3 regions of the Actinoplanes sp. L3-i22 genome follow, and region 2 is predicted to be linked to each of the others. Evidence: riboswitches for the same ligand, from Rfam matches in the RefSeq annotation. Region 2 holds a riboswitch; each other region holds the start of a gene.
What was found. A riboswitch is a leader RNA that binds a small molecule or an ion and turns the genes downstream of it on or off. The one in region 2 is predicted to bind S-adenosylmethionine.

Region 1: another riboswitch for S-adenosylmethionine. It lies ahead of L3i22_RS12270 (GNAT family N-acetyltransferase); the one in region 2 lies ahead of thrC (threonine synthase).
Region 3: another riboswitch for S-adenosylmethionine. It lies ahead of L3i22_RS12180 (aminotransferase class V-fold PLP-dependent enzyme); the one in region 2 lies ahead of thrC (threonine synthase).

Annotation. Positions count from the first base shown of each region.
Region 1 covers NZ_AP024745.1:2,751,319-2,754,585, reverse strand. Annotated here, with positions in the region: gene L3i22_RS12280 (GNAT family N-acetyltransferase) at 1-474, shown strand, start outside; gene L3i22_RS54310 (hypothetical protein) at 461-1,081, opposite strand; gene L3i22_RS12270 (GNAT family N-acetyltransferase) at 1,047-1,667, opposite strand; SAM riboswitch class IV at 1,680-1,796, opposite strand; gene L3i22_RS12265 (helix-turn-helix transcriptional regulator) at 2,319-3,173, opposite strand.
Region 2 covers NZ_AP024745.1:11,521,659-11,524,925, forward strand. Annotated here, with positions in the region: gene thrC (threonine synthase) at 1-1,153, opposite strand, end outside; SAM riboswitch class I at 1,165-1,297, opposite strand; gene L3i22_RS51160 (GNAT family N-acetyltransferase) at 1,761-2,816, opposite strand; gene L3i22_RS51165 (ABC transporter permease) at 2,829-3,267, opposite strand, start outside.
Region 3 covers NZ_AP024745.1:2,727,433-2,730,699, forward strand. Annotated here, with positions in the region: gene L3i22_RS12170 (M20 family metallopeptidase) at 1-792, opposite strand, end outside; gene L3i22_RS12175 (DUF1684 domain-containing protein) at 802-1,575, opposite strand; SAM riboswitch class IV at 1,648-1,762, shown strand; gene L3i22_RS12180 (aminotransferase class V-fold PLP-dependent enzyme) at 1,796-3,016, shown strand; gene L3i22_RS12185 (bifunctional diguanylate cyclase/phosphodiesterase) at 3,071-3,267, shown strand, end outside.

The DNA.
Region 1 (3,267 bases), 3.2 Mb from region 2:
GATGCCACCGAACTGGTCAATCTCGTCTACCGGGAGTCCGAGCGGGGCCTGTGGCAGGACGGGGCCAGCCGGACCAGCCTTGCCGAGGTGACCGCGCTCGCCCAGGCCGGGGAACTGGCCGCCGATGTCCGGGACGGGCGGCTCGCCGGCGTCGTGCGGGTGCGGCGGATGCCCGGCGGGATCGGCGAGTTCGGGATGCTGGCCGCCGACCCGGGGCGTCGCGGGGAAGGCATCGGGGGCGGGCTGATCCGCTGGGCGGAGGACTTCTGCCGCTCCGCCGGCGATCGGACGATGCGGCTGGAGCTGCTGGTGCCGCGGGGGTGGGTGCTGCCGGCCAAGGAGTTCCTGCACGAGTGGTACACGCGGCTCGGGTACCGGGTGGACCGGGTCGGGCACCTGGAGGAGCAGTATCCCCAGCTCGCACCGTTGCTGGCCGGCCCGGCCGACTACCGGATCTATCTCAAGCCGCTGTAGCCCGCGCCGCCGAGGGTCCTGCCATCGCCCCGGCGCCCCGGCCCGGCGCGGTGCGACCCAGCCGGACCAGCCCGGCGCAGCGCAGCCCGGCCCAGCCCAGCCCAGCCCGGCCCAGCCCAGCCCGGCCCAGCCCGGCGCGGCGCAGCCCGGCCGAGCCCGGCGCGGCGCAGCCCGGCCGAGCCCGGCGCGGCCCAGCCCAGCCCGGCCCGGCGCAGCCCGGCGCAGCCCGGCGCAGCCCGGCGCAGCCCGGCGCAGCCCGGCGCAGCCCGGCGCAGCCCGGCGCAGCCCGGCGCAGCCCGGCGCAGCCCGGCGCAGCCCGGCGCAGCCCGGCGCAGCCCGGCGCAGCCCGGCGCAGCCCGGCGCAGCCCGGCGCAGCCCGGCGCAGCCCGGCGCAGCCCGGCGCAGCCCGGCGCAGCCCGGCGCGGCGCGGCGCAGCCCGGCGCGGCGCGGCGCAGCCCGGCGCGGCGCGGCGCAGCCCGGCTCGGCGCGGCGCAGCCCGGCTCGGCGCAGCCCGACGCGGCTCGGCGCAAGCGATCGCGGGGCCCTCCAGGTAGCTCAGCGTGGCGATGGCCTCACCAGCGGTGCAGGCGGGACTCCAGGTGGGCACGAGCGTGCGGCCACTCCGAGGCGATGATCGAAAAGATCGCGGAGTCCCGCAGCAGGCCGTCCTCACCCGGGGCCCAGGACCGCGACCAGCACCGCAGCACCCCCTCGAAACGGGCCCCGACGCGCTCGATCGCCGCCCGCGAGCGAGCATTGCGGGCGTCGGTCTTCAGATCGACGCGGATCGCGTTCCACTGCTCGAACGCATGCCGGAACAGCAGAAACTTCGCCTCGGTGTTGACCCCGGTACCCTGCGCCGACGCCCCCAGCCAGGTGAACCCGACCTCGACCGCGTAGAGCTCTGCCCGGTCCGGCCAGGGCCGCGGCTCCCAGAACGCGGTAACGCCCACCGCCCGGCCACTCTCTTTCAAGATCTGCGCATACGGCCGGAGCACGCCCGCCGCGGCCCGGGCAAGCTGCGCGTCGAGGTAACCGTCCATCTCACCCGCCGTGGGCACCCAGGTGAACCGGTAGCCGGCACGATCCTCCTCCGCCGCGACGGCGAGATCCTCGGCGTGCCGTCGCTCCAACGGCTCAAGGCGCACCAGGCGCCCGTCCAGAACCGGCGCGTCGAGTTTGTTGAGCAGCACAGCAGGAACCCCTTCCGCGGCTTACCCGGCACACGGCGCGCCAGGTCCGGTCATCACCCGGGGCACCCCACCCACGAACTGGAGGGTTGCCGGCCAGCAAGCCGGGGCTTGACGCTGGCACTCATGACCTTGCCGTCACCCTAACAGCCCCCACCGTCCTCTCCAGACCCCTCTCCTCCCACCCCGAACACCCCACACCAACCTGCCCAGCCCGGCCCAGCCCGGCGCGACCCGGCGCACCGCAGCCCGGCCCGGCCCAGCCCGGCGCGACCCGGCGCACCGCGGCCCGGCCCGGCCCAGCCCGACGCGACCCGGCGCACCGCGGCCCGGCGCGGCCCGGCGCGGCCCGGCCCGGCCCGGCCCGGCGCGGCGCGGCGCGGCGCGGCCCGGCGCGGCGCGGCGCGGCGCGGCCCGGCGCGGCGCGGCGCGACCCGGCCCGGCGCAGCGCGGCGCGACCCGGCCCGGCGCAGCCCAGCGCGGCGCGACCCGGGGCGGCGCGGCCGTTACGGCATGCGCGGCCCGTCTCGGGCCGGGCCCGATGTGGGCCTGCCGTTGGGGCGCGGGACTGGTGCGGGTGGGGATCTTTCTTCCGCCGTACCGGCGAAGGGGTTGAGATTGGCCGGCAGCGGCCTCGCACCGGGCGGACGGTTTTCAGGAGAGTTGGAAGGTCTCATGGCCGACCACTCTGAGCAGGTCCAGATATTCCGCGGTGGGGGTGCCGGGTGGGGCGGTGAGCAGGATCAGGCGCTGGTCGTCGGTCGGGGTCAGCAGCATCTCGAAGTCGAGCTCCAGGATGCCGACGGTCGGATGCTGCAGGCGTATGCGGCTGTTGCGGCGGACGGCGACCTCGTGCCGGTCCCACACCTCGGCAAACTCGGTGCTGCTGTCGCGCAGGCGCTGGACCAGGGCGGCGGCGACCGGATCGGTGCCACGGCGGGCGACCGTGGCGCGCAGGTCGGCGACATAGAGCCGACTGCAGTATTCGTGGTCCTCGGCCGGGATCGAGGCGCGCATCCGCGGGTCGTTGAACCAGCGCCAGACGATGTTGTGATCCTGCTCGTGGTCGTGCGGGCCGACCGGGCAGATGTCGCCGAACAGGGTGTCGGCCAGCGGATTCTGCGCCAGCACGTCGCCGAGGTCGGTGACGATCTGCGCGGGGGAGGCGACCAGTTGATCGAGCAGAGTGCGCAGGGCCGGGCGGATCAGATTGCCGGCGAGACGGCCGGCCGGTGGGCGGTGGCCGGCCAGCAGGTATAGATGGTCGCGCTCGTCCTCGTCGAGCCGCAGCGCGTGGGCGAGCGCGCCGAGCAGCTGGGTGGAGGGCTGGGGGCTGCGCGCCTGTTCGAGGCGCATCAGATAGTCGGCGGACATGCCGGCCAGCTGCGCCGTCTCCTCGCGCCTCAGCCCGGGCGTGCGGCGGCGCGGCCCGGCGGTCAGCCCGACATCCTGCGGCCGGAGCCGTTGCCGGGAGCGGCGGATGAAGTCAGCGAGCTCGCGTCGGTCCATGGCACCCATCGTGGCTCGCGCCGCCGGGCGTAGCCAGGGACTGCCGATCCTAGGCAGAACGGCCGGCTTCGGGCGTAACCAGGGAGTGGCGATC
Region 2 (3,267 bases):
CGGGGTCCAACTTGCCGCTTTCGACCAGCTTCTTCAGCACCGCGACGGTGGTGCCACCGGCTGTCTCGGCGAACACGCCGGTGGTCCGGGCCAGCAGGCGGATGCCCGCGCGGATCTCCTCGTCGTCCGCGTAGTCCATCCAGCCACCGGTCCGGCGGACCGCCTCGATCGCGTACGGCCCGGCGGCCGGGTCGCCGATGTTCAGCGACTTCGCGATGCCGGTCGGCTTCACCGGGGTGATCACGTCGGTGTCGTTGTGCAGCGCCACCGCGATCGGGTTGCAGCCGGCCGACTGCGCGCCGAACACCGTCCAGCCGCCCTCCGGCGCCTCGACCAGTCCGATCTCGACCAGCTCGCTGAACGCCTTGTCCACCTTGGTGAGCAGCTCACCGGAGGCCATCGGGATGACCACCTGCGCCGGGATCCGCCAGCCGAGCTGCTCGGCGACCTCGTAGCCGAGGGTCTTCGAGCCCTCCGCGTAGAACGGGCGGACGTTCACGTTCACGAACGCGGTGTCCTCGAACTCGTCGGTCTCGACCAACTCGCTGCAGAGCCGGTTCACGTCGTCGTAGGAGCCCTCGATCGCGACCAGCTCACCGCCGTACACCGCGGTGGTGACGACCTTGCCCGGCTCCAGGTCGCTCGGGATGAACACGATGCTCGGCACCCCGGCACGGGCCGCGTGGGCGGCCACCGAGTTCGCCAGGTTGCCGGTGGAGGCGCAGGAGAACCGGGTGAAGCCCAGCTCCTTGGCGGCGGTCAGGGCCACCGAGACGACCCGGTCCTTGAACGAGTGGGTCGGGTTCTGCGAGTCGTCCTTGATCCAGAGCTGGCCGGTGATGCCCAGCTCGGCGGCCAGCAGCGGGGCGCTGACCAGCGGCGTCAGCCCGGGATCGAGGGTCACCCGGGTCGCCGGGTCCTGCCCCGCGGGCAGCAGCGCCGCATAGCGCCAGATGTTCTGCGGGCCCGCCTCGATCTGGGCCCGGGTCACCCGCGCGAGCGCGGCCTCGTCGTAGGCCACCTCGAGCGGGCCGAAACACTCGTAACAGGCATGCTGCGCGGCCAGCGGGTATTCGGCGCGGCACGCGCGACAGATCAGGCCGCGGGCGGGCGAGGTGGTGATAGCAGCAGGTGCACTGACGGTAGACGTCATCGAGGCCTTCCCTCTCATCTTTCCCGGCGGCGACCTGCCGGCGGGACGGAATTAGCACCTGCCGCGCGCGGCCTCGTCATCGAGACATACGCGGTGGTTGCCGGGGCTTCACAGGGCCGTTCCCTCTGCCCCTCTGGATGAGGTATTCAGTTGTTTCCCGAAGCTTACGACGAAGCTTCGGGTTCTCCCCAGTGACTTCCCGATGTGTGAGCGACCCCCTACATCGGCAGCCCGGGTTTCACCCTTTGAAGATCAAGTTCTTTTTTGCCTCGGCTGCGGCCAATAACTGACCGCCGCTCCCGCGGGGACCCTTCCGGGCCTCGCAAGGGCGCGGGGCGCCCAGAACACGAGACCCTCCAGGGCGACGTCCGAGGGTGGTTGCGCTCTACCCCAAGATCCAACCCCACGGGAGTTATCCACACCGATGGGTTATCCACAGCCCCCCACCACGATCTTGGCAATTCGAGCCACAATTACGTCAGAGGCGGTGGCCCCCCGTGGTGGGTGGGTCCTGCTCTTCGCCAGTGGGGCATGTGGGCCTTTGTCAGTATTCGGCGTTACTCGTGGGTCTTTGCCCTTATTCAGGGGTATGTGTTGAGCTTTGCCCTCAGGTGGTGGGGTCGGTCAAGGAGCCCACGCAGGCGAACTGGGTGGCCACCGGGCGATAGCCGAGTCGGTCGTTGACCGCCAGCATCGGCAGGTTGGACTCGTCGTTGCTGGTGAAGGCCATGGTCGCGCCGGTCGCCGCGGCTCGGATCAGGGCCTCGGTCTTGACGCGGCGGGCCAGGCCTCGGCCGCGGAGGTCCGGGACCGTTGCGGTCATGTCCGACCAGATCCGGGTGCCGTCGCGAATCACCAGGGAGAACGAGACGATCTCGGTTCCGCGCAGGGCGATCGTGCTGGCGCGGTGGTCGAGGCCCGGGTTCTCCCAGATGTCGTGGCACCAGGCGGCGAACGGCAGCGGCTGGGGCGGGACGTCGCCGGGCTCGTCGGTCGCCGCGGCCACGTCGGCGGCGTACAGCTCCTCGGCGGTGATCTCGATCAGTGAGGCCAGCCGGACGCCCGGAGGGAGATCGGCGGCCGGCGGAAGGTCGGCAGCGGCCGGCTTGACGGCGCCCGGGGCCGGAGGCAGGGCCTCAGCGGCCGGAACGAAGGCGCCAGGGGCCGAGGCCGGGGTTGCGGCGGCTGCGGCCGGGGTTGGGGCGAGGTGGCGGTGGGGTGGGGTGAAGGTGGTCAGGTCGAGGGCTGAATAGCGCAGCTCGCGGGTGGGCTCGAAGCCGCGCCTGCGGGCGAAGGCCACCCCGTCCGGCACGGCGATGGTCGAGGCCCGGCGGATCCCCACCGACCGGAGGTGGTCGGCGGCGGCCTCGAACAGGGCGGTGCCGATGCCGCGGCGGCGGGCCGCCGGGTGCACCTGGAGCAGGGAGATCCGGCCGAAGTCCGGCTCGGCCGAGCGGCCGTCCCGGCTCGCCGACACCCAGCCGACCAGGTCGCCGTCGAGCTCCACGGCGAAGGCGGCCCAGTCCTCGCCGGGGGGCGGTTCGGCGATCATGCGGTTGGTGCGGGCTTCACCTCGTACCAAATAGGGGTGGATCTCGGTGTTGAGCGCGACGACCGCGGCGGCATCGCTCGGCACGGCCCGGCGGAGGAGGAAGTCAGCCATCGGGCGATCCTCTCAGGACGTGATGTCCTTGCGGGTGAAGCGGAAGAAGGCGATGCCCCAGAAGACCACCGCGTAGATGATCGCCGAGATCGCGCCCTTCGCCAGGTCCTCGGTCTGGACCGGGGTGGAGAGCAGCCCCATCCACGCGTCGCTGTAGTGGGTGGGCAGCGCGTTGCGGATCGAGCCGAGCGCGGTGATCTGGTCCAGGATGCTGGAGAGGATCCAGAGCAGCACGGCGCCGCCGACCGCGCCCAGCGCCGCGTCGGTCAGCACCGACAGCAGGAAGGCCAGACCCGCCACGACCAGCAGGATCACCGCGAGGTAGGCGAGGATCCCGAGCAGCCGCAACACGCCCTGACCGGGCGGGATCTGCGACGCGATGGTGCTGCCCAGCGGATGCCAGCCGTAGCGCAGCGTCCCGACCAGCAGCCCCGTCCCGGCCAGCAGGAAC
Region 3 (3,267 bases), 3.2 Mb from region 2:
GCTCCGCAGGTGCGCCGCGATCTCCCCGGCCGACCGGCCGGTCAGGTCCCGGTCCTCGGGCGGATACCGGATGTCCAGCCGGGCGACCGCGTCCGCCGGCACCTGGTTGTCCGCCTCGTTCGACGTCTCCACCCGGGCCAGGTTCACGGTCGTGGTCCAGGCCTCCTCGGCCGGCACCGGGTAGCGGTCCATCAGCCGCTGGATCCCGGCGAGCAGCGTCAGCAGCGCGTTGGACCCCAGCCAGGGGTACGCCGCGTGCGCCGTCTGCCCGGACGCGATCACCCGAGCCCGGACCAGGCCCTTGGACTCGGTCACGACGCGCAGCCCGCTCTGCTCCCCGACGATCACGAAGTCCCCGCGCACGCCCCACCCGACCTGATGACCCGTCCCGTCGAAGCCGCCCACCTCCTCGTCGGTGACCAGCTGCAGCGCGATCGGGTACGGCAGCTCCTCCGCCAGCGTCCGGAACACGGTGGCCAGCACGAGCGCCGCCACCTTCATGTCGTGCGCGCCCCGCCCGTACAGCCGGTCACCCTCCCGGCGCGCCCGGAACTGCTCCGGCGTACCGGGAACGACATCGAGGTGACCGTTCAGGATCACCCGGGGCTGCCCCGGCCGGTCCGGGTGCGTGACCAGTACGCTGGGCTTGCCCCGCGACTCGAACCGGCGGATCTCGAAACCCGGCCCGACCACGTCGAGCGCGAGGCCGAGGGCCCGGTGCAGCTCACCGGGCCGATCGGCGGTGGACCGGATCCCGATCAGCGCTTCGGCCGGCGCGAGCAACTCATCCATGCACGCAAACTAGCGGGGAAGCCGCTCGCCCGCCTCCACGGCGATCGGCAGTCTGTTCCCGGCCGGCGGCAGCGGGCAGGTCGCGAACTCGGTGTACGCGCACGGCAGGTTCGTCGCCCGGTTGAAGTCCAGCACCACGGCCCCGTCCGGGTCCGGCGCCGGGATGGCCAGGCTGCGGTTGGCGGCGTACGTCGTCACCCCGGAAGTCGCGTCGGTGAACAACACGAAGAGTGACCCGGGGGTGCCGCCGTTGAACGCGGTCAGCGCCAGATCCTGCCCGCCGACGCTGAACTCGACCTTCCCCGGTGACTCGTAGACGTGCTCGAGCCCCTCGGAGACCGAGCCGACGGTCACCGGCACGGGCGCCTCGAACGGTAAAAATGTGCCGTTCACCGCCCACTTCTCGGTCGCCGGGTAGGCCGGCGTGCCGGTGTACTGCGCCAGCGTCTCGTGCGACGGGTGCCGCGGCCGCAGCACGTCGAAGCCGCCGCGCCGGGCGATCTCCAGCTTGGCGTCGCCGTAACCCACCGTGATGTCACCGCGCTCCGGGATCGGCTCGAACCGGTGCTCGCCGGCCCCGATGCCGTCCAGCGACTCGCCGTCGGCGAGCGTCACGAGCACGCCCTCCGGCCCGGTGCTCCACTCGCCGGGCGCGTCCGGGAAGCGCTGCGGCGTCGCGTCGAGCCAGTGCAGCCCGGTGATCGCCAGGAACCCGTGCGGATCGGCCCGCCGCTTCTCGTGCCCGTCGTGCCACCGCGCCCACTGCTCTTCAAAGCTGCTCATATATCGACCCTAATCCCTACTCTGGGGATGGGTTATGGCGTGACCATGTGACATCTGCTAATTTCCTTCGCAGGTCATGAGTGTCAGCGCGTAGCCCCGGCTTGCTGACCGGCAACCCTTGCGTTCGCGATGGGGTGCCCCGGGTGAGGACCGGGCCGTCGTCGCTCGACGCCGGCAAGCGCGGGCCCGGTGGGGTCCCTGACCTCAGCGGAGGTATGCCATGTCGGCTCTCGACATCGTCGGCGACGACCTGAAGACCGAACTTCCCACCGGCGAGACGGTACGTTTCGCCCACCTCGACTACGCGGCGTCCGCCCCGTGCGTCGAGGCCGCGGCCCAGGCGGTGGCCGAGCTCCTGCCGCGCTACGGCAGCGTGCACCGGGGGACCGGGGTACGGTCGCAGACCTCGACGGTGGCCTACGAGGTGGCCCGGGACGTGGTGGCCGAGTTCGTCGGCGCCCGCGCGGACGATCAGGTGATCTTCACGCGGAACACCACGGACGCGCTCAACCTGCTGGCCCGGGCCCTGCCGGCGGGCACCACCACGATCCTGTTCGACGGTGAGCACCACGCGAACCTGCTGCCCTGGCCGAATCCGCTCCGCCTGCCGGCCCCGGAATCAGCTTATGAGGCGATAAAGTCCCTCAAAGATGCGCTCAGCGTGACAAAAGGGACGCGGGTCCTGACCGTCACGGGCGCGAGCAACGTCACCGGCGAGATCTGGCCGGTGCGGGAACTCGCCGATATCGCGCACGCTCACGGCGTACGCGTAATTGTCGATGCCGCACAGCTCGCGCCGCACCGGCCGGCGAACCTGGACCACCTCGGCGCTGATTTTCTGGCCTTTTCCGGTCACAAGCTGTACGCGCCGTTCGGCGCCGGCGTCCTCGTCGGTCGCGCCGACTGGTTGGACGCGGCCGAGCCCTACCTGTACGGCGGCGGCGCCAGCGCGACCGTCGGCGACCGCCCCGGCGAGCTGACCTGGGCCACCGGCCCGGCCCGGCACGAGGGCGGCACCCCGAACCTGCTGGGCGCCGCCGCGATCGCCGCGGTGTGCGCGGCCCTGCTGGTCGCCGACCGGGACGCTCTGCACCGCCACGAGCAGGACCTGCTGGCCCGGCTGCGCGGGAGCCTGCCCGACGGCGTACGGGAAATGAGCCTTTTCGGTCCGGACCACCCGCGGGTCGGCATCGTCTCGCTGGCCCTGCCCGGCCATGATCCGGCCCGGGTGGCGCACCGGCTGGGCCGCGAGTTCGGCATCGGCGTCCGCGCCGGCCAGTTCTGCGCCCATCCGCTGGTGCGGCGGCTCACCAAAAGCGACGCGACAGCGACCTGCGAAAGCGGACAAAACGCTCTCTTGAGGGCAAGTTTCGGGCTGGGCAGCACGACCGAGGACGTCGACCGCTTCACCGCGGCCCTCGGCGAAATACTCCGCTCCTGACCGGCAACCACCGGGAACCTGCATCCGCCGCCGAACGATCCGATCAAGCGGATCGTGAGGACCTGGCTGACTTGGCTGCGGGACCGCCTGCCCACCGGCGGCGGCCTGCGCGACGAGGACTGGACGACACGGCATCGACTGCTGACCGTGTTGCTCGGCGTCGTCGTGCTCGTGGTGACCGTGTTCGGCGCGGTTCGCCCGGATCAGGGCACCACCCTGCTCTGGACCGATCTGCTGATCCTGCCCTGCAT